4 regions of the Mesorhizobium sp. f-mel genome follow, and region 4 is predicted to be linked to each of the others. Evidence: riboswitches for the same ligand, from Rfam matches in the RefSeq annotation. Region 4 holds a riboswitch; each other region holds the start of a gene.
What was found. Region 4 has a riboswitch for thiamine pyrophosphate ahead of ACWUKX_RS26095 (YkoF family thiamine/hydroxymethylpyrimidine-binding protein). Riboswitches for the same ligand answer to the same signal wherever they lie in the genome.

Region 1: another riboswitch for thiamine pyrophosphate. It lies ahead of thiC (phosphomethylpyrimidine synthase ThiC); the one in region 4 lies ahead of ACWUKX_RS26095 (YkoF family thiamine/hydroxymethylpyrimidine-binding protein).
Region 2: another riboswitch for thiamine pyrophosphate. It lies ahead of ACWUKX_RS19995 (hypothetical protein); the one in region 4 lies ahead of ACWUKX_RS26095 (YkoF family thiamine/hydroxymethylpyrimidine-binding protein).
Region 3: another riboswitch for thiamine pyrophosphate. It lies ahead of thiB (thiamine ABC transporter substrate binding subunit); the one in region 4 lies ahead of ACWUKX_RS26095 (YkoF family thiamine/hydroxymethylpyrimidine-binding protein).

Annotation. Positions count from the first base shown of each region.
Region 1 is NZ_JBSPTO010000042.1:15,210-23,043, forward strand. Features, by position in the region: gene ACWUKX_RS29060 (helix-turn-helix domain-containing protein) at 1-330, shown strand, start outside; gene ACWUKX_RS29065 (hypothetical protein) at 429-647, opposite strand; TPP riboswitch at 652-767, shown strand; gene thiC (phosphomethylpyrimidine synthase ThiC) at 873-2,696, shown strand; gene thiO (glycine oxidase ThiO) at 2,693-3,691, shown strand; gene thiS (sulfur carrier protein ThiS) at 3,660-3,857, shown strand; gene ACWUKX_RS29085 (thiazole synthase) at 3,862-4,635, shown strand; gene ACWUKX_RS29090 (thiamine phosphate synthase) at 4,632-5,237, shown strand; gene ACWUKX_RS29095 (hydroxymethylpyrimidine/phosphomethylpyrimidine kinase) at 5,228-5,989, shown strand; gene ACWUKX_RS29100 (dicarboxylate/amino acid:cation symporter) at 6,233-7,624, opposite strand.
Region 2 is NZ_JBSPTO010000017.1:2,057-9,890, reverse strand. Features, by position in the region: gene amaB (L-piperidine-6-carboxylate dehydrogenase) at 1-1,268, shown strand, start outside; gene ACWUKX_RS20015 (AI-2E family transporter) at 1,950-3,065, shown strand; gene ACWUKX_RS20010 (ABC transporter substrate-binding protein) at 3,326-4,339, opposite strand; gene ACWUKX_RS20005 (ABC transporter ATP-binding protein) at 4,336-5,094, opposite strand; gene ACWUKX_RS20000 (ABC transporter permease) at 5,091-5,891, opposite strand; gene ACWUKX_RS19995 (hypothetical protein) at 5,917-6,120, opposite strand; TPP riboswitch at 6,111-6,223, opposite strand; gene ACWUKX_RS19990 (sulfite exporter TauE/SafE family protein) at 6,489-7,265, shown strand; gene ACWUKX_RS19985 (superoxide dismutase family protein) at 7,398-7,834, shown strand, end outside.
Region 3 is NZ_JBSPTO010000006.1:58,924-66,757, reverse strand. Features, by position in the region: gene ACWUKX_RS10760 (ABC-F family ATP-binding cassette domain-containing protein) at 1-1,491, opposite strand, end outside; gene ACWUKX_RS10755 (thiamine diphosphokinase) at 1,493-2,137, opposite strand; TPP riboswitch at 2,240-2,354, shown strand; gene thiB (thiamine ABC transporter substrate binding subunit) at 2,398-3,411, shown strand; gene thiP (thiamine/thiamine pyrophosphate ABC transporter permease) at 3,659-5,278, shown strand; gene thiQ (thiamine ABC transporter ATP-binding protein) at 5,275-6,045, shown strand; gene ACWUKX_RS10735 (M48 family metalloprotease) at 6,344-7,771, shown strand; gene ACWUKX_RS10730 (RNA polymerase factor sigma-32) at 7,775-7,834, opposite strand, start outside.
Region 4 is NZ_JBSPTO010000030.1:319-8,152, reverse strand. Features, by position in the region: gene ehuR (MocR-like ectoine utilization transcription factor EhuR) at 1-899, opposite strand, end outside; gene ACWUKX_RS26115 (Lrp/AsnC family transcriptional regulator) at 984-1,475, shown strand; gene ACWUKX_RS26110 (NAD-dependent succinate-semialdehyde dehydrogenase) at 1,603-3,096, shown strand; gene ACWUKX_RS26105 (aminotransferase) at 3,133-4,512, shown strand; gene ACWUKX_RS26100 (alcohol dehydrogenase family protein) at 4,521-5,630, shown strand; gene ACWUKX_RS26095 (YkoF family thiamine/hydroxymethylpyrimidine-binding protein) at 5,640-6,248, opposite strand; TPP riboswitch at 6,239-6,350, opposite strand; gene ACWUKX_RS26090 (DUF2934 domain-containing protein) at 6,678-7,046, shown strand.

The sequences.
Region 1 (7,834 bases), on a different contig from region 4:
GAAAGGGGCGCCGCCGCCATCATTCACCGTGTCCATCTCGCCGAACTGCGAAAGGCTATGGACACCACGCAGGCCCGGCTTGCCGAAAAATCCGGAATGAAGCAGGCCGAGATTTCGCGCGTCGAGCATCACCCGGAAACTGTTCAGATAAGGACCATGGAACGCTACGTCCGCAGCCTCGGCGGCGAACTTAAGATCGTCGCGATCTTCCCCGATGGCACCAGGGCGGAAATACCCATCCACGCGGGCCGCCCTGTCAAATCTCGGATTACGGCCGAGCAGGAGCCGATTGGGAACGATAATTATGGGGAAGCCCGGTTGGGGGCATGATTGCGGCTGTTCGGTGCAGCCGGAATTTCTGATTTGCTCTATGGCGCGCCTGCAGCCAAGCGTTGAAATGTGTTGCTTAGGATAGCTGCCGAGCCGCTTCAATTCAGTGCCGGGCCTCTACCAATGAAAGCATCGGCGCGGAGGCCGGAAACCCGCTCAAGCGACTCGATTATGCGACTGAGCAATATGGCGACGCAATCGGCCGCCAGGCGGTCCTCGTCGGCGATCGATGCCACCGCCGTGGGCAACAGCAAATTGGCCGTGGCGGCAAACGCCAGCGCATCGGCGCTTGACAAAAGGGCGCCGGCCCGGTCCAATCGAGGCATTCACCAGGGGAGTCCCGGCAAGGGGCTGAGATACTGCTGGCTTCGCGGCGCAGTGACCCGTTGAACCTGATCCAGTTCACACTGGCGTAGGGACGGTGCAAGCGCTTTGCGGGAATTCATGCCCGAAAACCTGTTTCGAGCAGGTCGCCCAAGGCGTCTTTTCATCCTTCCGGCACAGAACTGGGTCTCCAATGCAAATGAGCAAAGGAGCCTCAAATGAATGCCTTGACCCCCGCCGTGTCGACGGGACCGCTGCCCGCCTCGCGGAAAACCTACAAGCCCGGCGCCATCCACCCGCAGATCAGGGTGCCGATGCGCGAGATCGCCGTCCACCCGACCGCCGGTGAGCCGCCGGTCACGGTTTACGATCCGTCCGGCCCTTATACCGACCCCACTATCGAGACCAGCATCGAGACCGGCCTTGCCCGGCTGCGCCAGGACTGGATCACGGCACGTGGCGATGTCGAATTCTACGACGGCCGCCACGTCAGGCCGGAGGACAATGGATTTGCGGCGGGCGAGCGCCTGACGCCGGAATTTCGAGTCCGCAACCCTCCGCGGAGGGCCCGGGCCGGCAAGGCGGTGACACAGCTTGCCTATGCCCGCGCCGGGATCATCACCCCCGAAATGGAATTCGTCGCCATTCGCGAGAACCTTGGACGCGAGATCCTGCAAGGCAAGCTGCAGCGGGAGGGCGAGGCCTTCGGTGCCTCGATCCCGGATTTCGTCACGCCGGAGTTCGTGCGTGAAGAGGTGGCGCGGGGGCGCGCAATCATCCCCGCCAACATCAACCACCCCGAAAGTGAGCCGATGATCATCGGCCGCAATTTCCTGGTCAAGATCAACGCCAATATCGGCAATTCCGCCGTCACCTCGTCCATGGCCGAAGAGGTCGAAAAGATGGTCTGGGCGATCCGCTGGGGCGCCGACACGGTGATGGATCTGTCGACCGGCCGCAACATCCACAACATCCGCGAATGGATCATACGCAATTCGCCGGTGCCGATCGGGACGGTGCCGCTCTATCAGGCGCTGGAGAAGGTCGCCGGCATCGCCGAGGACCTCAACTGGGAGGTCTATCGCGATACGCTGATCGAGCAGGCCGAGCAGGGCGTTGACTATTTCACCATCCACGCCGGCGTCCGGCTGCATTACATTCCGCTGACGGTCGAGCGCGTCACCGGGATTGTCAGCAGAGGCGGCTCGATCATGGCGAAATGGTGCCTGCACCATCATCGGGAAAGCTTCCTCTACGAGCATTTCGAGGAAATCTGCGACATCTGTCGCGCCTATGACGTCTCCTTCTCACTCGGCGATGGCCTACGCCCCGGCTCGATCGCCGACGCCAACGACGCGGCGCAATTCGCCGAACTGGAAACGCTCGGTGAGCTGACAAAAATCGCCTGGGCGAAGGATTGCCAAGTCATGATCGAGGGGCCTGGGCATGTCCCCATGCACAAGATCAAGCGGAACATGCACAAGCAGCTCGCCATCTGCGGTGAGGCACCCTTCTACACGCTCGGACCGCTGACGACCGATATTGCGCCCGGCTATGACCACATCACCAGCGGAATCGGTGCTGCCATGATCGGCTGGTTCGGCACCGCCATGCTCTGCTATGTGACGCCGAAGGAGCATCTCGGTCTGCCGGATCGCAACGACGTCAAGACCGGTGTGATAACCTACAAAATAGCCGCGCACGCCGCCGACCTCGCCAAGGGCCATCCGGCGGCGAAAATCCGCGACGATGCGCTGTCACGGGCCCGGTTCGAGTTCCGCTGGGAAGACCAGTTCAACCTCTCGCTCGACCCTGAAACGGCGCGCTCGTTCCACGACGAGACCTTGCCGAAGGAGGCGCACAAGCTGGCGCATTTCTGTTCCATGTGCGGGCCGAAATTCTGCTCGATGCGCATCTCCCATGACATCCGCGCCGAAGCACAGAAGGAGGGAATGGCGGCGATGGCGGAAAAATATCGCGCGGGCGGCGACCTCTATATGCCGGTGAGTGACACCACGCCCAAGGTGCCGGAGCCGTCATGAGGGTGCTGGTCAAAGGGGCCGGCGTCGCTGGCCTCACAGCTGCCTTCGAACTTGCCGCTCGCGGCGCAGCGGTCACCGTGGCCGAAATCGGGTGTAGTCTCGGCGGCGCATCGTGGTTTGCCGGCGGCATGCTAGCGCCCTGGTGCGAACGCGAAAGCGCCGAGCAGCCTGTGCTGGACCTCGGACGCGGCGCCGCCGACTGGTGGGATGCGGCGCTGCCCGGCCAGGTGACGCGGGCCGGAACGCTCGTTGTTGCAGCGCCGCGGGATGCGGGCGAGCTTGACCGTTTCGCAAGCCGCACCTCAGGCCATTGCTGGATCGATGAAGAGGAAATCGCGCGGCTGGAGCCCGATCTCGCCGGCCGTTTCCGGCGCGGGCTGTTCTTCCCCGGCGAGGCGCATCTCGACCCGCGCCAGGCGATGGCAGCGCTTCACGAAAAGCTCGCCGCCATGGGCGTCGACTTCCGCTTTGCCACGGACGCCCGGCAGCTTTCCGGGTTCGAACGCGAGATCGACTGCATAGGAATGGCAGCGGGTAATGAGAGGCTGCGCGGCGTTCGCGGCGAAATGCTTATCCTGCGCACGCCCGAAATCTCGCTGTCGCGCCCGGTGCGGCTGCTTCATCCGCGCTTTCCGCTCTACGTGGTGCCGCGCAGCGATCACCGTTTCATGGCCGGCGCCACGATGATCGAGAGCGATGACTGTGGTCCGGTCGCGGTCCGTTCGATGATGGAACTTCTCAGCGCTGCCTGCGCGCTCCACCCGGCCTTCGGTGAGGCCGGCATCATCGAGACCGGCGCCGGTATTCGCCCGGCCTTTGCCGACAATCTGCCGCGTGTCGAAGCACGTGGAAATGGCGTCGCCATCAACGGGCTCTACCGCCATGGTTTCCTTCTTGCGCCCGCCATGGCGCGGCTGGCCGCCGCTCTTGTCTTCGATCATGCCAAATTCGAGGAACTTGCTCATGCAACTGATCGTCAACGGCGAAGCGCTTGAGAATGACGCCACGACACTGGCGGCGCTGCTTGCCGCGCTCGCCTATGAGGGCGATTGGCTGGCAACGGCTGTCAACAGCGACCTTGTGCACAAAGCAAACCGGGCAGAATTCCTGTTGAGCGAAGGCGACCGGATCGAGATCCTGTCACCCATGCAGGGTGGGTAGGACCATGTTCGATCTTTTTGGAACGACGCTTCCCTCACGCCTGCTTCTCGGCACCGCCCAATATCCTTCACCAGCCATCCTTGCCGATGCTGTCAAGGCGTCCGGGACGTCGGTGGTGACCGTCTCCTTGCGGCGTGAAATGGCAGGCGGCAAGGCTGGCGAGAATTTCTGGTCGTTGATCCGCTCGCTCGGCGTCCACGTCCTACCCAACACTGCCGGCTGCCATTCCGTCAAGGAGGCGGTCACGACCGCGAAAATGGCGCGCGAAGTCTTCGGCACAGACTGGATCAAGCTCGAAGTGATCGGCAACCATGATACCCTCCAGCCGGACGTGTTTGGCCTGGTCGAAGCCGCCCGAATCCTGTGCGAAGACGGTTTTGCGGTCCTCCCCTACACCACCGACGATCTTGTCGTTGCGGAACGGCTGCTGGACGCGGGCTGCAAGGTCTTAATGCCATGGTGCGCGCCGATCGGTTCCGCGCTCGGCCCGGTCAACATCCCGGGGCTGCGCTCGATGCGTGGACATTTTCCCGGCGTCCCGCTGATCGTCGATGCGGGGCTTGGACGACCATCGCACGCGGCGACCGTCATGGAACTCGGCTTCGACGCCGTGCTCCTGAATACGGCGGTTGCCAAGGCAGCCGATCCGATCGGCATGGCGCGCGCGTTCGGCAAGGCGGTCGATGCCGGCCGTGAAGCTTTCTGCTCGGGAATGCTCGAACCGCGCGATGTCGCCATACCGTCGACACCGACATTTGGCAGGGCGGTTTTTTCATGAAGCTCGACCCCTTCTACCTGATCGTCGACAGCGCTGCCTGGATCGAACGGCTCGTCCCGCTTGGCGTTAAGCTGGTGCAGTTGCGCATCAAGGACAGGGACGAGCCCATGCTGCAGATGGAAATCCGCCGCGCGATCGACGTCTGCACGGCCCATGGTTGTCAACTGATCATCAACGACTATTGGCGGCTCGCCATTGAGGAAGGCTGCGACTTCGTCCATCTCGGTCAAGAGGATCTGGCTGCGGCCGATCTGCTGGCGATTAAATACGCCGGATTGAAGCTCGGGCTTTCGACCCACGATCACGCCGAACTGGAAACGGCGCTCGCGGCCGAGCCGGACTACGTGGCGCTGGGGCCCATTTATCCGACTAGCCTCAAGAAGATGAAATGGGCGCCGCAAGGGCTCGAACGGATCAGCGCGTGGAAAGACAGGGTTGCGCCGATCCCGCTGGTTGCCATCGGCGGGCTCAGCCCTGACCGGCTCGACGGTGTCTTTGAGGCTGGCGCCGACAGCGCGGCTGTGGTTACCGATATCAGCCTGAATGCCGATCCCGAAGCGCGCACGCAAGAATGGATCGAGAAGACCAACCGGTGGCGCTAAGACAAGAGCCACATGTGCTTGTCGTCGGTGGATCGGACTCCAGCGGCGGTGCCGGCGTTGCACGCGACATCGAGACGATCTCTGCCATCGGTGTGCGCACCTGCCTTGCCGTCACTGCGGTGACGGTGCAGAGACACGATGCAGTCATCGCAATCCATCATCTGCAGCCGGGCCTTGTCGCCGACCAGATGCGCGCAGCACTGCGGGCCAACAAGGTGTTGGCCATCAAGATCGGCATGCTCTCAACCGCGCGGGTCATTGTTGCGGTTGCGGCCGTGCTCAGCGAATATCCACGGATACCGGCAGTACTCGACCCGGTGCTGGCTTCCTCTTCGGGCAGGCCGCTCCTGGAGGCGAATGCGATCGGCGTCATGAAGCGTGATCTCATGCCGCTTTGCCATCTCGTAACTCCAAACCTCATCGAACTGGCGGTCCTTGTCGGTGCGGAACTGGCAGCGGACGATGATGACACGCTCCGGCAGGGAAAAAGATTGCTCGCGTGCGGGCCGCAGGCGCTGTTGCTCAAAGGTGGCCATGCGACCGGACCGCGATCCACCGATATCCTGTTGACCTACAATCAGGAACCCATTCGCTTCGACACACCCCGTCTTGCCGGAACAATGCGCGGGACCGGCTGCATGCTGGCCAGCGCCATCGCCGCGCATCTGGCGAATGCGAGGTCGCTTGAAGAGAGCGTTCTCGAAAGCAAGCGATTTGTGCTCAAGAGGCTTAAAGAGAATTCTGCCGGATGATCCTACAAGCCATCCGAGCTCCCATCGAAGAGATTGTGCTTGGCTCCCGGCGCCGGCCGACGCGATTTTATAGTGATTGGCAAACTGAGCGTCATTCCTCGACGTCACAGGTCCCCTCCTCGGGGCGATGAGGTGCAAAGATCGCCGGGGATTACGGCCAGCAGTTCCGCCGCCCGGCGTTGCGATGGCGGCGAGTGGGTGACAAGCCCGGCCCGGAGCAAAACCGGCCCGGGCTGAACCGTCTCAATGAGGTTTGCTTTCATACATCTCGTTGCCCCAGCACCGTGGTCGATGCTTGGGCGAGATGGAGACATCCTCGACTTGCAGCGACAGGTCTGCCTCGTCTGGCAATTCACCGGCCATAGCGGCGGCGAGCTTCGCCTGATCGAGCTCCTTTTCCCAGCGCGCCACCACAATCGTCGCTACCGCATTGCCGACGAGATTGGTCAGCGCCCGGCACTCCGACATGAAGCGGTCGACGCCGAGGATCAGCGCCATGCCGGCAACCGGCACGGAGGGCACGACCGACAGCGTCGCCGCCAGCGTGATGAAGCCAGCGCCGGTGATGCCGGCGGCACCCTTGGAGCTGAGCATGGCGACGAGAAGCAAAAGGACCTGGTCGCCGAGAGTGAGGGGCGTGTCGGTCGCCTGTGCGATGAACAATGCCGCCAGCGTCATGTAGATGTTGGTGCCGTCGAGGTTGAAGGAATAGCCGGTCGGGATGACCAGGCCGACGACCGAGCGCTTGCAGCCGGCGCGCTCCATCTTGACCATGAGGCCGGGGAGCGCCGCCTCTGAAGACGAGGTGCCGAGAACCAGGAGCAACTCTTCCTTGATGTAGCGGATCAACGCCAGGATCGAGAAGCCGTTGTAGCGGGCGACCGCGCCGAGCACCACTAGTACGAATAGCAGCGAGGTCGCATAGAACGTGCCGATCAGCATGGCGAGATTGGCCATCGAGCCGATGCCGTATTTGCCGATGGTGAAGGCCATGGCGCCGAAGGCGCCTATGGGTGCGGCCTTCATGAGGATGGCGACAAGGCGGAAAATCGGCGCGGTCAGTGCCTGCAGGAAATCGACGACGGCACGGCCGCTGTCGCCGACCAGCCCCATCGCAATGCCGAACAGCACCGAAAAGAACAGCACCTGCAATACATCGCCCTGCACGAAGGCGCCGGTGATCGTATCGGGAATGATGTTCATCAGAAAGCCGACGATGGTGGTGTCATGCGCCTTTTCGGTAAAGGTCATCACCTTCGATGCGTCGAGTGTGGCCGGATTGATGTGCATGCCGACGCCGGGCTGGACAACGTTCGAGACGATGAGGCCGATAACCAGCGCCAGCGTCGAGAATACCAGGAAATAGACCATCGCTTTACCGGCGACACGGCCGACTTTCTGCAGGTCGGATACGCCGGCAATGCCGGTCGCCACCGTCAGGAAGATCACCGGCGCGATGATCATCTTCACCAGTTTGATGAAGGCGTCGCCGAACGGCTTCATCGCGGCACCTGTCTCCGGATAGAAATGTCCAAGCAGCACCCCGGCGGCGATCGCCACCAGGACCTGCACATAGAGATGCCGATAGAAGGGAACCTTGCCGCGCGGCTCGGCGGCAGCGATCGTTGTCTGCATGATATCCTCCGTTGCGCCCCGATCGGGAGACCCGACCTCCCGGGACTAAGCTTCAACAGCCTCGCGGCTGCTGAATCTGAATTCGCAACTGGCGTGCCAGACGCAGCCTGTTGTCGATAAGTGCTGATCTTTAGCGCGTAATCATCAATTCACGTCGCTTGCCTCTGGGCAAAAAGTGCGGTTGCCCGCACAAATATGATTGCCCGTTGT
Region 2 (7,834 bases), on a different contig from region 4:
GCGCGCACAAGGCCGAGCTTGGCCGGCTGGTGTCGATCGAGGTCGGCAAGATTCCGTCCGAAGGGCTCGGCGAAGTCCAGGAAATGATCGACATCTGCGATTTCGCCGTCGGCCTGTCGCGCCAGCTCTACGGCCTGACCATCGCCACCGAGCGGCCCGGTCATCGCATGATGGAAACCTGGCACCCGCTGGGCGTCGTCGGCGTGATTTCGGCCTTCAACTTCCCGGTCGCGGTGTGGTCGTGGAACGCGGCGCTTGCGCTGGTCTGCGGCGACGCTGTGGTGTGGAAGCCCTCGGAAAAGACGCCGCTGACGGCGCTCGCCTGCGAGGCGATCTTCAAGCGTGCGGCAGAGCGTTTCGGCGATGCTCCGGAAGGTTTGACGTCGGTGCTGATCGGCGATCGCGCCGTCGGCGAAATTCTGGTCGACCATCCCAAGGTGCCGCTGGTCTCGGCCACCGGCTCGACCCGCATGGGCAGGGATGTCGGTCCGCGGCTGGCAAAACGCTTTGCGCGCGCTGTGCTGGAGCTCGGCGGCAATAATGCCGGCATCGTCTGCCCGACGGCCGATCTCGACATGGCCTTGCGCGCCATTGCGTTCGGCGCCATGGGCACGGCCGGGCAGCGCTGCACGACGCTGCGGCGCCTGTTCGTGCATGAGAGCATCTATGATGCCTTTGTTCCGCGCCTCAAGAAGGCCTATGAAAGCGTCTCGGTCGGCAATCCGCTGGAGACATCCGCGCTGGTCGGACCGTTGATCGACAAGGCAGCCTTCGACAGCATGCAGAACGCGTTGAAGGAAGCCGCCGCTCACGACGGCAAGGTGACCGGCGGCACGCGGGTCGACAATGGCCATCCCGACGCCTATTACGTTCGTCCGGCGCTGGTCGAGATGCCCAAGCAGGTCTCGCCGGTGACGGAAGAGACCTTCGCGCCGATCCTCTATGTGATGAAGTACTCGGATTTCGACGCCGTGCTCGACGAGCACAACGCGGTCGGAGCGGGGCTGTCGTCGTCGATCTTCACCCGCGACCTGCAGGAATCCGAGCGCTTCCTCGGCGTCGACGGGTCCGACTGCGGCATCGCCAACGTCAACATAGGCACATCGGGGGCCGAGATCGGTGGTGCCTTCGGTGGCGAGAAGGAGACCGGCGGCGGCCGCGAGTCGGGCTCCGACGCCTGGAAGGCCTACATGCGGCGCGCCACCAACACGGTGAACTATTCCAAGGCGCTGCCGCTGGCCCAAGGCGTATCCTTCGACATCGACTAGGCTGGTGAGACCCTTGTCGGGGCGGCTACGCCAATAGCTGCCACGATTTATCTCGGTCGCCGTTCAGCGGCTTCCGGGAGATCCAAAACAGTCTCCGAAAGCCGCATCAAGGATGGCGAGCTACGCCGGCCTTTCCCGTGCCCTCGCCATCTGGCGGAATCTGTAGAGCGCCGGTAGCGAGGTCGCGCGGCATGCGCGCCTGTTGGTCAGCGGCAATCGAAGCTGCCGCAGACCGTGACGATGAATCTTCGGATGTGGCTCTATGGAGCGGCTGATGTGGCCCACCACATCTCGTTGAAACGTCACCCGAGGCGGCCCATATACGCATTGCGTCGGATGTTTTCCTCCCATTGCGTCCGGCGCGTTCCCCTCTGGAGGTTTTAAACCTTCATGCCTGGCCGGACTTTAACAGTCCGGCCTTTTTTCTATTGGTCCTGTGAAGCTGCGAGTTCGCGAGCGAGCTGTAGAACCGCCGTAGGTCAGAGCATCCACGACCGGGCAGGCCGCGGTGCTGGCATCGGGCACGGGTGCCCAGTCGGTATAATCAGCCCAATGAGCGAGAAAATGTCCGTGCCATTGTCGTCATATTCCACAGCGGCCTAGCCGTAGCGGTGCGGCAACGGGAGCTGCCATTTTGTCGGGAAATCCACTAGGCTCGCTTGGTTTGCGAGACGGCGAGAGGTGCCCGACCTGAAACAGATGCCCGATATGAAACAAATGAGATTGCTCGGCATCGTGGCCGCGACGGCGATCGGTCTGTATGTCTGCTATCTCTTGGCGTTGCCTTTTTTGCCCGCATTGACGTGGGCGCTGGTGTTGGCAATCGTCCTGTATCCGGCTCATCGACGGGTCGAGGAAAGGCTCAGGAACCAAAACCTGGCTGCACTGATGTCAGTCAGCATCGCGGCGGTTGCAGTCGGCCTGCCGCTCATCTTCGTGGCACAGCAGCTTGTTCGCGAGGCGGTAAACGGCGCCACTTATCTGGAGGAGGTCATCCGGGGTTGGAACACAGATGCCTTCGTGTCGGGCTATCCCAGGCTTTCGGCGGTTGCCCAGTGGGTTGAGAACCAACTCGATCCGGCCGGCACGGTCGCCGCATTTGTACAATGGCTGACGGGACAAAGCACATCGCTATTGCGCGGCTCGATCAATCAGGCCGTGATGTTCGTGCTGACATTCTATCTGCTGTTCTATTTTCTGCGGGACCGTGAATCCGCCCTGCGGGGGATCGAGCGTCTCTCGCCCCTGCGTGCACCGGAGACGGCATACATGCTGTCGCGCTTTGCCGAGACGGTACATGCGATCCTGATAGGCACCGTTTTTGTCGCCGCTGTGCAGGGAACGCTGGGCGGCCTGATGTTCTGGTGGCTCGGCCTGCCCACGCCGGTCTTCTGGGGCCTGGTAATGGGACTTCTTGCCATCGTGCCAGTGCTCGGCGCATTCGTGATCTGGGTGCCGGCAGCGATCTATCTCGCACTGGAAGGGTCTTGGGCAAGCGCAGCGATCCTGACCATCTGGGGCGGCGGCGTCGTCGCCGGCATCGACAATCTGCTCTATCCGATGCTTGTCGGGAGCCGGTTGCGGCTCCACACAGTGATGGCCTTTATCGGCGCGGTCGGTGGCATCGTCCTCTTTGGAGCATCCGGACTCGTCCTCGGCCCTGCGGTGATCGCGGTCACCATCAGCCTCATTGACATCCTCAAGAAACGGTTGAACGGCCAACCCGGGGCGGAACTGACGCCAAAGCGCTACACGAAGCCATCACGTCAGTCCGGAGCCGGGCCTAGTCGTGAGTAAGCACCGCCACGCGCCCCTGTTCGATCCTAGACCTAAAGACTTGGCAGGCCGTATCGCTCGCGAAGGGTGCGCTCACCCCCAGCGTCGAAAACTTCCGAACGCTCCAGCAAAGGCATCACGTCGTCGATGAAGCTTTGCTGGTCGACCCAATAGTCGAGGCTAGTCGAGGCAAGCGGGTCGCTTTTCGGGTATGCGCCAACCGGCCCCGTGACTGCCGAGGCTAAAGATCACGGCATTGAGATATATGCACAGCGGCGGGCTCATTTTTCGCCGGCTATATAGGCGTTGCTGTAATAGGCCGCGAAATCGAGGGGTTCGCCGATCAGGTTTCCATCGCTGTCGCGCAGGGCGCCGGCCTTGAACAGGTAGCCGCCGATCGCCTCCATCTTTGCTGGATCGATTGTGCCGATCGCGCCGGTGGGGCTTTGCAGATAGTGGCCGTCGACCAGCGCCTTCAGGGATGCTTCGATCAGCGGACGGTCGGTCAGCACGTCGCTGTTTGCTGCGATCAGGATATCAGCCGCTTCTTGCGGATGTTCGACGGCGAAGGCATAGCCGCGCCTGGTCGCGGCGATGAACCCAGTTGCCGTGTCCTTGTTCTTTTCGAGGTAGGCCCGGCTCGAGCCAATGAAATTGGTGTGTTGGTCGGGCACGCCGTAATCGGCGTAGCGGAAGGCGCGTTGGGCCTTGCCGTCAAGTTCCGCTTTGATCCCCTCCCAAGTATAGACTTCGAGCGTAAAATCGACTGCGCCATTGGCCAAGGCCTCATAGGCGGAGGTGCCCAGCGTCACCGTTTCGAATTTGCCCTCGCCGCCATCATGGCGGATAATGGTGCCGATCAGCGCATTCTCCCAGGCGCTGCCGAAACCGCCATAGGTTAGGCCGTCCAGGTCCCTTGGGGACTGTATATCGGCGCGGTCGGCATTGAACACCAGCCTGCCGGTTTCTGTCTGCATGATGGCGTAGGTGGCGACGAGGTCGGCGCCGGCGGTGCGTTGGGTGAACAATCCTATGGATCCCAATATACCGAAATCAGCCACGCGGTTGGCGATCAGCGTACCGGCCGCAGTGTCGCTGTAGGGCAGGATCTGCACGTCGAGCCCGGCCTCGGCGTAGAAGCCTTTCGCCTGGGCGACATATAGCCCGACATGGTTTGTGTTCGGCGTCCAGTCTAGTGCGACGGTGACAGTCTGCTGGGCGCGGACGGACGTGACGGGTCCGAGCCCGGAGATCAATGCGGCAGCGATGAAGAGGCGTCTGGAAAGCATGGTCATGTCCTTTGGGCGGGCTGTGGATCGAGCAGGGTATCGAGGATGTCGGCTTCGATGGCGCTGGCTTCCGGCGAGACAAGATCCGTGCGCGGGCGCGGAAGAGGTATGGCGATTTCGCGCAGCACGCGGGCGGGGCGGCTGCTCAGCACATAGATGCGGTCGGACAGGAAGACTGCCTCGCGCACGTCGTGGGTGATCAGCAGGACGGTCCAGCGGTGTCGGTCCCACATCATCGGAAGCCAGCGCTGCATGCCGGTGCGCGTGAGGGCGTCGAGTGCGCCGAACGGTTCGTCGAGCAACAGCATGGCGCGGTCCTGCACGACGGTACGCAACAGCGCGGCGCGCTGGCGCATTCCGCCCGAGAGCTGCGCCGGATACCTTTGCTCGAAGCCCGCAAGGCCGAATTCGCCGAAGAGCGGCGCCACCTTGTCGCGCGCCGCCTTGCGGGACATGCCTTGCACTTCCAAACCGAGCGCGGTGTTGTCGATAACCGTGCGCCAAGGCATCAGGGCATCGTGCTGCGGCATGAAGGCAAACGGTCGGCGCGCGTCGGCCAATGGCCGCCCGTCGAAGTCGACACCGCCGCCGTAGCCTTCGAGACCGCCCGTCAGCAATCTGAAGATCGTGGATTTGCCGGCTCCGGAGGGGCCGAGGATTGAAACGAATTCGCCCGGCTCGACATGCAGCGTGATGCCGGCAAGCACGTCAATGTCGCCAAAACGCTTGCTGACTTGGCGCAGCTCCAGCCGTCTGCTCATGATTTTCGTGCGGCATCGAGCCGCTCCCATGGCATGGCGGCGCGCTGGATCAGCACCGTGGCGGCAAACAGGGCTAGCGTGAGCAAGGCGCTGATCAGCACGGCTGCGAGCACGAGATCGGGCCGGAAATTGTTTTTGGCGTTGAGCATGTAGATGCCGAGCCCTTTGGCCGCGCCGGCATATTCCGCGAAGATGGCGCCCACCACGGCGTAGGTGATCGAGATACGCAGCCCGGCGAAGAAATAGGGCAGCGAGGAGGGCAGGCGGGCCAGCAGGAAAATGCGCATGCGGGAAGCGCCCATCGAACTCAGAAGCGCCGAGATGTCCCGATCCGTCGATTCGTAACCCTGCACCAGCGCGACCAGCATGGGAAAGAAAGTCACGAGGGCGACCAGCATGATCTTCGGCGTCAGCCCGAAGCCGAACCAGAGAATGACCAGCGGGGCGATCGCCACCAGCGGCAGCGTCTGGCTAATGATGAAGACCGGGAACAGGGCGCGGCGCAGCGGTTTGAAGAAATCGATCAGCATCGAAAGAAGGAAGGCAACGGCCAGCGAGCAGGCGAAGCCCACCAATGTGGCACTGATGGTCGGCACGGTGTTGTCGAACAGCGCCTGGCGCTGCAGGATGGCCTGGGCGAGAATGCGTGACGGCGCGGGCAGCGTGGTGGGCGAGATGCCCGAGATGCGCGCATAGAGCTCCCAAGCCAAAACCAGCGTGCCGACAGATAGCAAGGCCGGTCCGATCTTGGCGAACAAGGCTGCGATTCGCGGCGCGGCGGAGAAAGATTGGGACATGCGAGACCTGTCTGGCGCGAAAAGATCAGCGCGGGGCCGGGCTGTTGGCCGAAACCGTAAGCTCGGTCGTGACATGGCCCTGGAGCCGGCCGACCGGCAGCGTCGAAATATCGCCTGTGCCCATGCGCAACTGATCGCGACAAGGGTCGAGCGCATCGAGCGCGGAGATGTCGACACCGACGAAATCGCCGGTCCTCGGATAAAGAGAAATCTGTACGTCAGAAAACATCGCCCGCCTCGCTCCGCTGGTATTATCCAGATCAGCTCTAGGGTTTACGGGCTTGCAGCCCATCTCTCAGCCCCGACGATACGGAGCACCCCTGTGGATGGCGGCAATTAAACAGATATGGGGTGGAGCTGCAAGTCTGCGCCCGACCCGTACCCGACCCGTGAAACCTCAGGTCAGAGGAGGTGCGGCTACCCGAACATCCAATTCGAGAGATCGCTCTCGATATCCTAAGAGGCTGAATGACTGAAGGTACAGGAAAGGCGTCGATCGAGTGGACAATTTCCCGTTCGTCGTCACCATTGTCGATGCGAGGCGTTTGGTGAATTGTCTTTTCGGCAATTACGACTCGCGCTTTGTTGGAGAGCCAAATGCAAGAGTTCATTCTTTTTGCGCTCGTAGGGTTTGTAGCTCAAGCTGTGGACGGGGCTCTCGGCATGGCCTACGGCGTGATTTGCTCGACAACATTACTGGGGTTTGGCGTGTCTCCTGCACACGCTTCGGCTTCAGTTCACGCGGCTGAGCTGTTTACCACTGCGGCCTCGGGTTCGGCTCACCTCTATCACCGCAATATCGACTGGAAGCTTTTCTGGCGCCTGATGCCGTTTGGCGTTCTCGGCGGCGTTCTCGGCGCTTTTGTGCTCACCTCGTTTGAGGGAGCGATCATGAAGCCATATGTGACCACATACCTTGCACTCGTCGGAGCTTGGCTCCTGTTCCGTTCCTTCCGGCGTATCCCAAGCAATCCGGTCCCTGCAAGCGCGGTACCTCCCCTTGGACTTGGTGGTGGATTTCTCGATGCGGCAGGGGGTGGCGGATGGGGACCCATCGTAACGACGGGCCTTCTTGGTTTTGGCGGGACGCCCCGCTACGTTATTGGTACGGTAAATGCCAGCGAGTTCCTCATCACGCTCTCGGTGTCTCTGACCTTCTTGTTTGCGGTGCTAACGGGCCACTGGGAGGAGGCAGGAGAGCTAACGGAAAATCTACTCTCTGTCGCCGGCTTGATCCTTGGCGGCGTAGTCGCAGCGCCGATTGCGGGATGGGTAGTGAAGTCAATCGCAGAAAAGACGCTTCTCAGGCTCGTTGGCATTCTCATCATACTGCTGGCGGGCTGGCAAACCGCGCAACTCTTCGAATGGGTGTAAACTGAGGCACATCGAAAAAGTTGTCGGCGTCGCTTCCCTGGCGGCCGTGCCGGAGACGAAAACTCAATTCCCAAATGGAACGAAGAGACCCCTTTGATGTTTGGCTTCCTTGGACAACCGGAGGACGAGTCGATGAAAAAATTGGTTGCAACAGCAGGGTTGGCGCTGGCGGTCGCGATGCCTGCAGCGGCTCAGGACACCGCGACCGCGAAAGCCGAATTCGTCAACATGGCTGGCGAGAAGAACGGAACGGCCACGCTGACCGAGACGGCGCACGGCGTGCTGATAGCGTTGGAGGTAACAGGACTGCCGGCGGGTGAATGGGTCGCATTCCATATTCACGAAACCGGGAAGTGCGACCATCACACCGGCCATGCCTCGGCCGGTGGGCACTTCAATCCGACGAATGCCGAACATGGATACCTCACCGGGAAAGGCCCGCACGCGGGCGATATGCCAAATCAGCGAGTCGGCCCCGACGGCGTTTTGCGTTCCCAGGCTTTCAACAGCGTGGTCAAGCTGGATGGTGGAGATACGGCCATACGAGGCAAGGCATTGATGATCCACGG
Region 3 (7,834 bases), on a different contig from region 4:
GGTGCCGCCGCGCTGCGCCAGCATGTCGGAATAGCCGCCGGCATATTCGATCCAGCGGCCGCCGCCGTTCGGCGCGATCAGGCTGGTCACCGTGCGATCGAGGAAATCGCGGTCGTGGCTGACCAGGATGACGGTACCGGCAAAACCGGCGACCAGCTCCTGAAGCAGTTCCAATGTCTCCATGTCGAGATCGTTGGTCGGCTCGTCGAGCACCAGCAGGTTTGCCGGCCGCGCCAGCACACGGGCGAGCAGCAGCCGCGCCCGCTCGCCGCCCGAAAGCTCGCGGACCGGCGTGCGCGCCTGTTCCGGCTTGAACAGGAAATCCTTCATATAGGAGACGACGTGGCGCTGCTCGCCATTAATGACAAGGTTCTCGCCGCGCCCGTCGGTGAGGTATTGCGCCAGCGTTTCGGCCGGGTCGACCGCCTCGCGCTTCTGGTCGAGCGTGGCGATCTCCAGATTGGTGCCGAGCCGCACCGAGCCTGAGTCCGGCTTCAATTCGCCGGTCAGCATCTTCAGCAGCGTCGTCTTGCCGGCACCGTTCGGGCCGACGAGGCCGACACGATCGCCGCGCTGGATGCGGGTCGAGAAGCCCTTGACCACGGTAAGATCGCCAAAGCTCTTCTCGATGTTCTTGGCCTCGATCACCAGCTTGCCGGATTCGGCGGCGTCGCTGGCCACCATGGTCGCCGCACCCTCGGCGCCGCGATGGCCACGAAAACGCTGGCGCAGGGTCTGCAGTTCGCCGAGCCGGCGCATGTTGCGCTTGCGCCTTGCCGTCACGCCGTAGCGCAACCAGTGCTCCTCGCGCACGATCTGGCGGCCAAGCTTGTGCTGCTCGCGCTCTTCTTCTTCCAGCACGTTGTCACGCCATTCCTCGAAATGGCCAAAGCCCTTGTCGAGCCTGCGGGTCTGGCCGCGATCGAGCCAGACAGTGGCGCGTGACACGCGCTCGAGGAAACGGCGGTCGTGCGAGATGACGATCAGCGCCGAAGAGGTGCGGCCAAGCTCCTCCTCCAGCCACTCGATGACCGACAGGTCGAGATGGTTGGTCGGCTCATCAAGGAGGAGAATGTCGGGCTCCGGCGCCATGACGCGGGCAAGGGCAGCACGGCGCGCCTCGCCGCCGGAGAGATCGTTCGGCGGTTCCTCGCCGGACAGGCCGAGATGCTCTATCAGATAGGTGGCGCGGTAGGGATCGTCGGCGGGTCCGAGCCCCGCCTCGACGTAGGCGCGGACGCTGGCGAAACCATCCATGTCGGGCATTTGCGGCAGGTAGCGCACTGTCGCCGAAGGCTGGCGGAACACCTCGCCGTCCTGCGGCTCGATCAATCCCGCAGCGATCTTGAGCAACGTCGACTTGCCCGAGCCGTTGCGGCCGACCAAAGCGATCTTGTCGCCTGCCGACGCCGTCAGTTCCGCTCCGTCGAGCAGCGGCGTGCCACCGAAAGTCAGTTTTATCCCGTCGAGATTGAGAAGTGGCGGCGCCATGTCAGCTTTCGGTAAGCGGGAGTGGGTGGGCGAGCAACAGCGCGCGGCCGCTGCCCAACGCGATTTCGAGCCGGCCCTTGACCTCATTGGAAATGGTCAGCGACGAGCCGAACGCCATCTCGATATGGTTAAGCGGCCATTTGGCGCCGGTCACGGTCAGGCCGGAAAGGTCGGAAAAGCCGAGAATCGAAAACAGCGTGCTATCGGCGTAGTCGAAGCCGACCTTTCCGCGAAGCAAGGGAATGCCTTCCTGTGCGCCGCTGGTCAAAAGCACCTCCGTCCCTGCCTCGGCCAGTCGGACGCTGAGCGCCAGGTGCAAGAAGGCGTGGTCGGCCCGCTTGCCACCGAACGCGCCGGCAAGCACGAGGCTGGTCGCGCCGCGTTCGAGCGCGGCGGCGATAGCCAGTTCGCCGTCGGTCTTGTCCTTTTCTGCCGGAAACACCTGGCGGGGCACGGCGGCCAGCTCGTCCGGCAGATCCGCCGGCACCGAATCGAAGTCGCCGACCCAGAGTTCCGGCGTCAGGCTCAGCGTCCGGGCATGGCTCATGCCGGCGTCGGCGGCGATGACACGCGTGCCAGCGACCTGGCGGTCGAGCAGCGGCGTGCGGATAAGATCGCCGCCAAGCAGGATGGTGAATTTGCTCATATGCGTGGCCCTTACCAGCCCTGCTTGCGAAACGGAAGGCCGCGTTCCGGATGCCCGGCAAACTTCCGCTTGCGCCACACCTGGGCCGGGCCTATGTGTCGAAACGCTCTAACGGGGTGCTGGACGCGATCTTCGCGGACCAGCTGAGAGGCAACCATGCCAACCCGCTGAACCTGATCCGGTTTGTACCGGCGGAGGGATTAGACGTTTCGGACAGCCCGACGCCTCAATTCCTTTCAACGTGAACGAAGGAGGCGCCGATGCGCACGTTTTTATACACTCTTGTTTCGGCAATGCTGCTTGCGGCGGCCGTTCTCGCCGGCATCGGGCCGGCATCCGCGCAGGAAAAACTCACCGTCTATACCTATGAGAGCTTCACCGCCGACTGGGGTCCAGGCCCGGCGGTGAAGAAGGCCTTCGAGGCCGAATGCGGCTGTACTCTCGAATTCGTCGCGGTCGCCGACGGCGTCGCCCTGCTCAACCGCGTCAAGCTGGAAGGCGCCGCAACCAAGGCCGACATCGTGCTTGGCCTGGACACCAATCTGACGGCCGAAGCCAAGGCCACCGGCCTGTTTTCGCCGCATGGCGTCGTCATCGACGTCAATGTGCCGGGTGGCTGGAGCGACAATATTTTCGTGCCGTTCGACTATGGCTATTTCGCCGTCGTCTACGACACCGAAAAGCTAAAGACCCCGCCGAAGAGCCTGAAGGAATTGGTCGAGGGCAATGCCGATGAGAAGATCGTTATCCAGGATCCGCGCACCTCGACGCCCGGTCTCGGCCTGCTGTTGTGGGTGAGGTCGGTCTATGGCGACAAGGCGCCGGAAGCCTGGGCCAAGCTTAAGGCAAAGGTGCTCACCGTGACGCCGGGCTGGAGCGAGGCCTATGGCCTGTTCACCAAGGGTGAGGCGCCGATGGTGCTGTCCTATACCACGTCGCCGGCCTATCACATGGTCGCCGAAAACACCGAACGCTATCAGGCGGCGTCCTTCGAGGAGGGCGAGTATCTGCAGATCGAGGTTGCCGGCATAACCACCACGGGTGCGAAGAACCCGTTGGCGAAACAGTTCTTGACTTTTATGACCGGGCCGAAATTTCAGGATGTCATCCCCGAGACCAACTGGATGTTTCCTGCCGGCAAAACTGACAAGCCGCTCAATCCGGCCTTCGACAAGCTCGTCAAGCCGACCAAGACTTTGCTGTTCAGCCCCGAAGAGGTCGCCGCCAACCGCAAGGCCTGGGTCGACGAGTGGCTGTCGGTGATGAGCAAGTAGCTGTGATTGAAAGATGATCACTCTACGGCGCCCCCCTCTGTCCTGCCGGACATCTCCCCCTCAAGGGGGGAGATCGGATGTCACTTCCGCTTTCGCCAATCGCAACAGTCGAAAGATTGAGGCGAGGGTAAAGCTGCCAATCTCCCCCCTTGAGGGGGAGATGTCCGGCAGGACAGAGGGGGGTGGGCGGGAACTCGGCCTCAGCCATATTTTCTGCTTCGACGATCGTTGAACCAGGCAGGGCGGGATGCATATCGGATATCCTGCCGATCCCCGCGTCACCGCCGGCACCATCGCGCTTGCCGCTGTTGCGCTGCTGATCGGCGCTGCGTTCGCCGGGCTCATCCTTGAAGCTACACGCAACCCGACCGGCGCCGCGTCGACTTTCGATTCCTACCTCTTCCGTGTCGCCCGTTTCACGCTGTGGCAGGCTTTGCTGTCGACACTGCTTTCCGTCGTGCCGGCGCTGTTCGTTGCGCGGGCGCTGTCGCGGCATCCGCGCTTCTTTGGTCGTGCCTTGATCCTGCAGCTTTTCGCCGTGCCGCTTGCGCTGCCGGCCATCGTCGCCGCACTCGGCATTCTGGCTCTCTATGGCCGTGCCGGCTATTTCGCCGGCGTGCTCACCGCGATTGGCGGTCAGGGCTGGCCGGGCATATACGGCCTGTCCGGCATCCTCGTAGCCCATGTCTTCTTCAATCTGCCGCTGGCGACGCGGCTGTTCCTCGAGGCGCTGGCGACGGTGCCGGCCGACCAGTGGCGGCTGGCGAGCCAGCTCGGCATGGGCGCCAGGCCCGCATTCCGGTTGATCGAATGGCCGACGCTGCGTGCGGCACTGCCAGGCGTCGCCGGGCTTGTCTTCATGCTCTGCATCACATCCTTTACCATCGTGCTCACGCTGGGCGGCGGGCCGGGCGCGACGACACTGGAGGTCGCCATCTATCAGGCGCTGCGTTTCGATTTCGATCCTGCCCGCGCGGTGACGCTGACACTGCTGCAGATCGCGCTGACCTTCATCGTGGTGCTTGCATTGATGCGGCTTGGCGCCAACACCGTGGGCGACGCCAACCTGCCGGTGGCACCGCGCCGGTATCTTTCGGCTGGTACGGCCGAGACCGTGCTGAACGCAGCATTGATCGTTCTGGCATTGCTGTTCGTCGCCGGGCCGATGGCGGCCACGGTGACGTCAGGCCTTGGCGCCGATCTCGGCCGGCTGGCGGCCGAGCGCGCGGTGCGGCAGGCAACGCTGACCAGCGCCGTGCTCGCCTTGCTGGCGGCGCTGCTTTCAGTGGCGCTGTCGCTGTCGCTCGTCATGGCACGACGGGCGCTGGCCTTGAGGCGTCGCGTCGACGCCAAGACGTTGCTCGAATACGCCACCGATACCGGCGCCGGCTTCGTCCTCGTTGTGCCGCCCATCGTAATCGGCGCCGGCTGGTTCCTTCTCCTGCGTATTTTCAGCGATGTCTTTGCCATCGCCCCTGTCATGGTCGTCGCCGTCAACGCGGTGATGGCGATGCCGTTTGCCATCCGCGCCATTCGCCCCGGCTATGATGCGGCGAGCGAACGCCACGAACGGCTCTGTTTACTGCTTGGCATTTCGGGCTGGGACCGGTTCCGGCTGGTCGACTGGCCGTCGCTGCGGCGGCCTCTCGCCACCGGTTTCGCGTTCGCGATGGCTTTGTCGCTCGGCGATCTCGGCGTCATTGCCCTGTTCGGCAGCGACTCCCTGCAGACGCTGCCTTATCTCTTGCTGTCGCGCATGGGCAGCTACCGCACTATGGACGCGGCAGGCCTGGCATTGCTGCTCGGCCTGGTCTGTCTGGCGCTTGTCCTGGCCGCGGACTGGCTGGGACGGGGAGAAAAATCATGACGCTCAACAGCGAAAGCGGTACGGCTGTGCGGCTGGAAAAGGTCTCGTTCAGCTATGGCGAAGCGCCGTTTTTGTTCGATGTCGAGTTCGCCGCCTCGAAGATCACCGCCATCATGGGGCCGAGCGGTTCGGGAAAATCGACACTGCTCAATCTGGTGGCCGGCTTCGAGACGCCGCGATCGGGCCGCGTGCTGATCGGCGGCGCCGATTTCGGCGCCAAACCGCCTTCGGCGCGGCCGGTGTCGATGGTGTTCCAGGAAAACAATCTCTTTGCCCATCTTTCGGTCGAACGAAATGTCGGCCTTGGCCGCTCGCCGTCGCTCAGGCTGACCGAGGCCGACCACGCTGCGGTCGCCGCGGCGCTCAAGCGCGTCGGCCTTGCCGGCAAGCAACAGCGCCTGCCGCGCGAACTCTCCGGTGGCGAGCGGCAACGCGTCGCGCTCGCCCGCGTCCTGGTGCGCGACCGGCCGGTGCTCTTGCTCGACGAACCGTTCGCCTCGCTCGGACCGGCCTTGCGCGACGACATGCTCGATCTGGTAGCCGACGTTCATGCAGAGCGGCGCATGACGGTGCTGTTCGTCACGCATCAGCCGGAGGACGCCCACCGTATCGGCCAGGACATGGTGTTCCTGGACAATGCCACGGTTGCCGCAACCGGGACTGTCGCCGATTTTTTTACCAAAGCTGGACCGGAAGCCTTCCGGCACTATATCGGTGCAGGTCCGTTTGGCGCGGGATCACGAGATGTTGCCCGGAAGCGGACATAATTTACGGCCAAACCGGCTTCAGGCGATGTGGTGCTTGCTTGCCATGGTCAAAGTAGTGTGGCTAGGTCCTCCGATACTGGTCCGGCATAGGTTGTGATTTGCCACTTCGGTGTCATGCGTGCTCGTGGGCGCGAAGGACGCTGTGGCAGTTTGATTGTGCGTATGATCCTTTCTGAAAATCGATGCCCGATTTTCGGGGCCATGTGCTGAGACCTGAAAGGAAGCTGTTCTGCCGACCGGCACCGACAGAGTGAGAAGGAAACCGCTGGCGCGCTTCCTCGCGCTGGCCGGCTTTGCCATGGCGCTGGCAAGCTGCCAGATGTTCACGCCTCCGGACGTTCAGGAATCCGGCTTCCAGCCTTCCAACAAACCGATCACGGTCGACAATGTCGCCGCCAACAGCAAGCTCGCCGAAATGGCGAAGGCGCAGCACCCGCGCATCCTCGCCACCTATGGCGGCGAGTATTCCGATCCCAAGCTCGAACGCATGGTCGCCAAGGTCGTCGGCAGCCTGACCGTGGTGTCCGCCAACCCGACCCAGACCTACCGCATCACCATCCTCAATTCGCCCAACGTCAATGCTTTCGCGCTGCCGGGCGGCTATCTCTACATCACGCGCGGCCTGTTGGCGCTGGCCAACGATTCGGCCGAGCTCGCCGCGGTCATCGCGCATGAGATGGGCCACGTCACTGCAAACCACGGCTTGCAGCGCCAGCAGCTCGAGGCTGAGGAGGGGTTTGCAACCAAGGTCGTCTCGGATGTGCTCGGCGACAGCCCGACCGCCAAGGCGGCACTGATCCGCGGCAAGCTGCGGCTTGCCCAGTTCTCGCGCAATCAGGAGCTTGAGGCCGACGGCATCGGCATCAAGTCGATCGGCGAGGCGGGCTTCGATCCCTTTGCCGCCGGCCGCTTCCTGCAGTCCATGTCGGCCTACACCGATTTCCGCTCTATCAGCGGCGCCACCGACGCCAGCCTCGACTTCCTGGCGACGCATCCCAACACGCCGCAACGCATCGATCTGGCGCAGCGTCATGCCCGCCAGTTCGGTGCGCCCGGCGTCGGCACGCGCGACCGCGACGCCTTCCTCGCCGGCATAGACGGCCTGCTCTACGGCGACACACCGGAGGAAGGCTATGTGCGTGGCGAAACCTTCCTGCATCCAGGGCTCGGCGTGTCGTTCTCGGTGCCCGACGGCTTCATCATCGACAACTCGGCCGCGGCGGTGACGGCAACCGGGCCAGGCGACATAGCGATCCGCTTCGACGGCGTTTCGATCGACAAGAGCCGCTCGCTGACCGACTACATCCGCAGTGGCTGGGTGGCCGGTCTCGACGAAAGCAGCGTGCGCCAGGAAACGATCAATGGCAACGAGGCGGCGACGGCGCATGCCAGCGCCGAGGGCTGGCAGTTCGACATCGCGGTGATCCGCGCCGGCGGTCAGGTCTACCGGCTGTTGACCGCGGCACCTTCCGCCAGCACCTCGCTGGATGCCGTGGCGCGCTCGGTCAGCGGCTCCTTCCGTATCTTGAGCGCAACCGAGAAAGCGGCGCTGAAGCCGCTGCATATCCGCGTTGTCACGGTGCGGCCCGGACAGACCATGGGGTCGCTCGCCGCGCAGATGGTCGGCGTCGATCGCAAGCTGGACCTGTTCAGGGTGCTCAACGCGATGTCGCCCGGTGCAGCAGTGTCCGCCGGCGACAAGGTCAAGATCATCACCGACAAATAAGATTCAGGCGGCTGTCGCCAGAAACTCGGGGTTTTGCTTCACCAGCGCTATCTTGAGCTTTTC
Region 4 (7,834 bases):
GTGAAGGAGGTGACGTAGAGCGTGCGCTCGGGCGCGAAGGCGGCGACCGGCGGCGGACGACCCTCGACCAGCGGGCCGAGCACGTCGTTCTCGATGATGGCGATGTCGTGCCTGCGCGCCACCGCGGCTATTTGCTCGCGCCGCGCGGCGCCCATAAGCGTTGCGGTCGGATTGATCACCGAGGGCTGCACGAATACGGCGCGGATGTCGGAAAGCTGGCACGCCTCGTCGAGCGCCTCCGGGATCAGGCCATTATCGTCGATCGGCAGGCCCTCGAGGTTGAAGCCGAGATAGCGCGCCAGCGGGATCAGCGTATGGTGGCCGATCGCCTCGGTGGCGACGGTCGAACCGGGCGGCGCCACGCTCATCAGTGCCACCGTCATGCCGGCCGTGGCGCCGTTAGTCAGGCTGACATTCTGCGCGGATACATCGAGACCGCACAGCCGCAGCCATTCGACCGCCACCGCGCGGTGGCGCGGGAACACCATGTTCGGCCGGAACGACAGCGCCGAACTCGACGGCAGGTTCTCGGCAAGCCAGCTCAGCGCCTGTTTCAGCCGCTCCAGATGCATCGGCTCGCAAACCGGCTTCAGGATGGAGAGGTCGATGACCTCGCCAAGACGCTCCGGCAGGTATGGCGGCTCGGGCTCGCGGCGCTGCGTCTGCACGAAGCTGCCGCGGCCGATCTCGCCGGAGACCAGGCCCCGGCGGATCAGTTCCTCATAGGCGCGACTGACCGTCTGCACCGAAAGCTTCAATTCGTCGGCCAGCCGGCGATGCGTCGGCAGCCGCGCGCCGTTGGCCAGCCGCCCATCATGGATCGCGCGCGCGAACTGGTCGGCGAGCGATTGATAGGCCGGCCGCCGGATGAGCGCGGGATCTGGACGCCATAATGTCATGACTTATTAGAGATCGAAATCAGTGCAATTGACAATCGAAATAATGCGCCGTCATGGTGTCGGGCAAGAAAAAAGCAGACGCTCATGGCCGCATTGAAACTCGATCAGATCGACCTCAAAATCCTCGACGTGGTCCAGCGCGACGGGCGCATCACTAAGCTGGCGCTCGCCGACAAGGTGGGCCTGTCGCCGACGCCGTGCTGGATGCGGCTGCGCAAGCTGGAAAAGGCCGGCATCGTCTCCGGCTATCACGCCAAGGTTGCGATGCGCGCCGTCGCGCCGGTCGCCACCGTACTGATGGAGGTGACGCTGGCCAGCCACCGCCAGGCCGATTTCGACCGTTTCGAGCGCGTCATCCGCGACGTCCCCGAAATCGTCGCCTGCTGGTCGGTGGGCGGCGGCGTCGACTATCTGCTGAAAGTGATGGCGCGCGACATCGACGCCTATCAGCGGCTGGTCGACGCGCTGCTCGAACGCGAGATCGGCATCGACCGCTATTTCACCTACATCGTCACCAAGACGGTGAAGGAGGAAATGGCCTTGCCGGTGGCCGATCTGTTGCCGGCGTCGTCGTAACGCTAGAGAGATCGGCTGCCGGGGCGATGCAATAGAGACAATCTCTCTACGCGCGGGCGCCGAAACAGCCTCTTTGTCCGGGCCGCGCGAATAGTCTTCCCGTCACTTCGAACCGGGAGTCTTCGAAATGTCCGCGCATTTTGCCCGACCAGAACGCCATGAAGCGCTTGACCGCCTCGCCGACCGCCGGCTGCTGCGCGAACTCGCCTATGTCGACGGCCACTGGACTGCGAGTGAAGCCGCCGAGAGCTTCGAGGTGATCGATCCTGCCACAGGCACCACCGTTGCCTGGGTTGCCGCGCTCGATAGCAGGCAGACGAGCAAGGCGATCGACGCGGCCTCCCGCGCCTTTCCCGCCTGGCGCGCGGCTCTCCCACAGGAACGCGCGAGAATTCTGCGAAAATGGTTCGACCTGATCATCGCTGCCAAGGATGATCTGGCGCTGTTGATGACGCTCGAACAGGGCAAGCCGCTTAGGGAAGCGCTTGGCGAGATCGACTACGCCGCCTCCTTCGTCGAGTGGTATGCCGAGGAGGCAAAACGCCTCAACGCCGAAAGCGTCACCAGCCACTTGCCAAACGCCGAGATGATGGTGCGGCGCGAGCCGCTCGGCGTCGTCGGCGTTGTCACCCCGTGGAATTTTCCCGCGGCCATGCTGACCCGCAAGGCGGCGGCCGCCCTTGCCGCCGGCTGCACCATCGTCGCGCACCCTTCGTCGGAAACGCCGCTGTCGGCACTGGCGCTGGCCGAGCTCGGCGAACGCGCCGGCCTGCCGGCAGGCGTCTTCAACATTCTCACCGGCAAGGCTTCGACCATCGTTGGGCGGATGTGCGAAGACGCTCGCGTCCGGGCCATGAGCTTCACCGGCTCGACCGAGATCGGCAGGCTGATCGCCGCGCAAAGTGCGCCGACGATGAAGCGGCTGGTAATGGAGCTTGGCGGCCACGCGCCGCTGATCGTCTTCGCCGACGCCGATCTCGACAAGGCTGTGACCATAGCCGTCGATGCCAAATTCGCCACTTCCGGCCAGGATTGCCTCGCCGCCAACCGCATCTATGTCCAGCGCCCGATCTACGATCGTTTCTGCGCCGCCTTCGCCAGCCGCATCGAGACGCTGCGGACCGGCAATGGCCTGGCTGATGACACCGACATCGGGCCCTTGATGCATGAGCGCGGGGTCAAGAAGGTCGAGGAGCAGGTCGCCGATGCGCTCGCCCATGGCGCACGCTGCCTCACCGGCGGCAAACGCGATTCTGCAGGACCGCTGTTCTACCGCCCGACCCTGCTCGCCGATGTCACCGACCACGCGCTGATCATGCGCGAGGAAACTTTTGGTCCGGTCGCCGCCGTGACGCCTTTCGATAGCGAAGACGAAGCCGTCGCCCGCGCCAACGCCACCGAATACGGGCTTGTCGCCTATGTCGTCACCGAGAACGGCGGCCGCCAATTGCGCATGGGCCGCGCGCTCGACTACGGTATGGTTGCCATCAACCGCGTGAAGATCACCGGCGCGCCGATCCCCTTCGGCGGCGTCAAACAGTCCGGCATCGGCCGCGAGGGCTCGCGCCACGGGCTCGAAGCCTTTACCGATCTCAAATATCTCTGCCTGGACGTGGCCTAGAACCGCGCCCGACACTTTTTCTCAGGAGTAAAAAAGATGCTCGACCAGTCCAACGAACTCGCCGCCTGGGACCGCGACCACTTCTTCCATCCCTCGACCCATATGGGCACGCACGCGCGCGGCGAGAGCCCGACCCGCGTGATCGCCGGCGGCGAAGGCGTCACCATCTGGGACAACAATGGCCGCAAGAGCATCGATGCCTTCGCCGGACTCTATTGCGTCAATGTCGGCTATGGCCGCCAGAAGATTGCCGACGCCATCGCCGCGCAAGCCAAGAACCTCGCCTATTACCACGCCTATGTCGGCCACGGCACCGAGGCGTCGATCACGCTGTCCAAGATGATCATCGACCGCGCCCCGCAAGGCATGTCGAGGGTCTATTTCGGCCTCTCCGGTTCCGACGCCAACGAAACCAACATCAAGCTGATCTGGTACTACAACAACGTGCTCGGCCGGCCGGAGAAGAAGAAGATCATCTCGCGCTGGCGCGGCTATCACGGTTCCGGCGTCATGACCGGATCGCTGACTGGGCTCGACCTATTCCACAACGCTTTCGACCTGCCGCGTGCGCCGATCCTGCACACCGAGGCGCCCTACTATTTCCGCCGTGCCGACCGCTCGCTGAGCGAGGAGCAGTTTTCCCAACACTGCGCCGACAAGCTCGAAGAGATGATCCTGGCTGAAGGCCCGGACACGGTTGCCGCCTTCATCGGCGAGCCGATCCTCGGCACCGGCGGCATCGTGCCGCCGCCCGCCCTCTATTGGGAAAAGATCCAGGCGGTTCTGAAGAAGTACGATGTGCTGCTGGTCGCCGACGAAGTGGTCACCGGCTTCGGCCGGCTGGGAACCATGTTCGGTTCCGACCATTACGGCATCAAGCCCGACCTGATCACCATCGCCAAGGGCCTGACCTCGGCCTATGCACCGCTGTCTGGCGTCATCGTCTCGGACAAGGTCTGGCAGGTGCTGGTGCAGGGTTCCGACAAGCTCGGCTCGCTCGGCCACGGCTGGACCTATTCGGCGCATCCGATCTGCGTTGCCGCCGGTGTCGCCAACCTGGAACTGATAGACGAGATGGACCTTGTGACCAATGCCGGCGAGACCGGCGCCTATTTCCGTGCCGAACTGGCGAAAGCCGTCGGCGGCCACAAAAACGTCGGCGAGGTGCGCGGTGACGGCATGCTGGCGGCAATCGAGTTCGTCGCCGACAGAAATGATCGCGTGTTCTTCGATGCATCGCAAAAGATCGGGCCGCAGGTCGCAACCGCCCTCGCCGCAAGCGGTGTCATCGGCCGCGCCATGCCGCAGGGCGACATTCTCGGCTTTGCGCCGCCGCTCTGCCTCACCCGCGAAGAGGCCGACATCATCGTCTCGAAGACGGCCGATGCGGTGAAAAGCGTGTTTGCAAACATCTGAAGATCGACATGAATGCCATGACCAAATCCCTCCCCGCCACCATGGCCGCCGTGCAGCTGACCGGTCACGGCGGGCCGGAAAAGCTCGTCTACCGCACCGACGTGAAAGTGCCCTCGCCCGCCCCAGGTGAAGTGCTGGTCAAGGTCACCGCTTGCGGCATGAACAACACCGATGTCTGGGTGCGTCAGGGCGCCTATGGCACGGAAGAAGATGCTGCCGCGGTATCGACTTGGCGCCGCCAAGGCAACACGCTGACTTTCCCGCGCATCCAGGGCACAGACACGGTCGGCCACATCGTCGCCGTCGGCGATGGCGTCTCGCCGGACCGTATCGGCGAGCGGGTGATGGTCGATTTCTCGATCTACAACCGCGACGACGATTCCCTCGCCGACATCGACTATATGGGCCACGGCCGTGACGGCGGCTATGCCGAATACCAGGCTGTGCCAGCCGAGAACGCCCATGTCGTCGATACCGAAATGACCGATGTCGAACTTGCCACCTTCTGCTGCGCCTATCTCACAGGCGAACAGATGCTGGAACGTGCCGCACTAAGAGCTGGCGAGCGTGTGCTGGTCACTGGCGCTTCTGGCGGCGTCGGCTCCGGCATCGTGCAGCTGGCGCGGGCGCGCGGCGCCATCCCCTATGCCGTCGTCGGCAAGGGCAAGGAACAGGCGGTGCTCGACATCGGGGCCGAAGCGGTGATCACTCGTGGCATCGCCGACCTGCCCGCCGCCGTGAACGCAGCGACCGAGGGCCGGCCGATCGACGTGGTTGCTGACCTGGTCGGCGGCGCCATGTTCAACGACCTCTTGCGCATCCTCAGGCCCGAAGGTCGCTACACGACGGCCGGCGCGATTGCCGGCCCGGTCGTACAGCTCGATCTGCGCACTATGTATCTCAAGCAGTTGCAGCTGCACGGTTCCAGTCAGGGCACGCGACACGATTTCCGCCGTATCGTCCGCTACATCGAGGACAAGAAGATCCGACCGCTGGTCGGCGGCGTCTACAAGCTCTCCGATTTCCACCGCGCCCAGGCGGATTTCATTGCCAAGGATTTCGTCGGCAAGCTGGTGGTCGTTCCGGATGCCGTCTCGGATCTCGCTGCAACCCGTTGACAGCCAAGGCTAACGAGGGCTCGGGCTGTTCGCCGACACGGTAAAGTCGAGCGCGACATGGCCTTGCGGCGCGCCGAAGCGAAGGAAAGCTTCCGACAGCGTCGCGAACACCGGTCCAGCGTCGCCCCTCAGCTTCGTGCAGAAATTCTTCGACCTGTCGAAGACCCCCGAGGCCTTGAGGAAGTCGATGCAGCCGTAGATCTCGTCCATGTGGTGGCCCTCGCCGAGCGGATAGAGCGAGAACTGCGCGGCGACCTCTTGTCCGAGTTTTTTCGCACCGTCGACATGCGCCCGCGCCGCGCCGATGCGCTCGGCCAGGGACAGCTCGTGGCTGCTGCCGGAAATCGGTGTGCAGATCGGATCGTCAGGCTCGCCAGGGCAGCCACGCGACACCGTCGCCGACAACACGCAATGCACACCACTTGCCGCCGCCGAGGCGAACAGATCGCGCATGGCCGGGAAAAGCTGTTCGGGCGGGCCGACCATCAGCGTCGAAATGTCGTCGGTTTCGATGCGGAAATTCGGCCGATAAGGATCCATCGCCGAAAGTGCCCTAAGGATGACGCCGACGAAATCATCGCACATCGGATACAGGGAAATCTGTGCACCTGAAAACATAGTCGCCTCGCTCCGCTGGCATTACCCAGATCAGCTTGAGGGACCGAAGGCTTGCACCTTCCATCTCAGCCCCGGCAATACGGAGCGCCCCTGTCGATATGGGCGACGTAGCAGCTGCGCGAACGATGTTCAAGCAATGGCCAGCTCTAATTTAGTCTGGCATCGTGCTGCAGGAGCCGAACTTTCTCCTCAAACCCGTTTCCATACGGAAAACAATGCTGCACCCTTCAGCGCGATGGACGACTTGCTCTCGAGCACCGCACTAGGATTTGCTCCGGGCCACCTAAAGCATCGCAGCATCGCAACGCCGCAGGCATGGTCTTCCGGAAGCCAGCCTTCCGGGTCCCCTCTTTGTCTGAAATCGGCGTGCAGGATGGGATCGTTCCGACGCTCCTTCGCGTTGGGTGAAACCCACAAGGAGGAACGACCATGTCAGACGACAAACACGAACGCATTCGGCGCCGCGCATATGAGATCTGGGAACGAGAAGGCCAGACGCACGGTCTGCACGAGCGCCATTGGAATCAGGCGACCGTCGAAATCGAGAACGAAGACCGCTCGCTTGGTGCTCGCCCGCCGGCAATATCTGGTGCCGATGTGCCAGCTCCCACGCAGACCCAAAGCCGAGTGAAGAAAGGCAACCGCGCCGCTGGTCAATCGGATGTTGAGGCAGCGGAAGCGCTGGCGATGAGAACAGGCATCACCGGCGACCAAGCTCAAGACCTCATCGACCGCCTCGGTGACGATCCGCTGGCACTCGATGAGGCGGCGCGGAGCCTTAGAGCAACCGAAAGGTAACCGCCGGCTGTCCAGGCAGCCCATCGCTGTACTCGACACACCGCCGCAGATTTTCAATCTCCGCCCCCAAGCGGACCGCCGCACCGGCCGAACAAATGAAGCCCGCGCCTCTGGCGGAGAGAGCGGGCCGATCGGATCGCGGTCCTGTTTCATGACCTTGGACTGAGATCGCGGTTTCGCCTTCGACGCTCGATGATGCGTCCGTTTCGACGAGCAGCGTCGGCTGCGATCAGCGCCGGGAATGTTCCAGCCTCACGACGAGCGGGCCCAGTCCTGATGAGTTCCGTCACCGTCGCCGAGCGCTACGTTCCCCACACGAAGTCGAGGTCTGCCCGCATCGCGTGTGGGTAGAAAGCAGTGCATCAGCCTGGTTCGATTATCGCTCCCTCCACAAAACCAGTGAGGAAGGTTTTGACCCGTCGATCAGCATGGCCAGCCATCCACGTCATCGCCGCTGGTCCAACCCACAGCGACCGGTCGGGCGCACTTGGGTTTGCTGACCTGGATGGTCCGGCCGGTGCGTCCGGCCGTCGCGGATTGCGCCACTGAACGACCGAGTTCCGGTAGGTTCTCTTGATTGCACGGCACAGGAACTTGTACCTGCGTTCGACGTTGGCCGCGGCGTTAGCTTCTAGGTCCCGTCGAGATCGCGAAACTGCCCTCCACTATGACTGTTTCGGTCATCTTGCATCGCAGGAATTGAATCGTGGAATTCTCATCACGGCAATACCAATCGTTCTGTGCCTGAATGAACTCCGCTGAAAGCCGTGGCAGGTCCTCGGGAGACC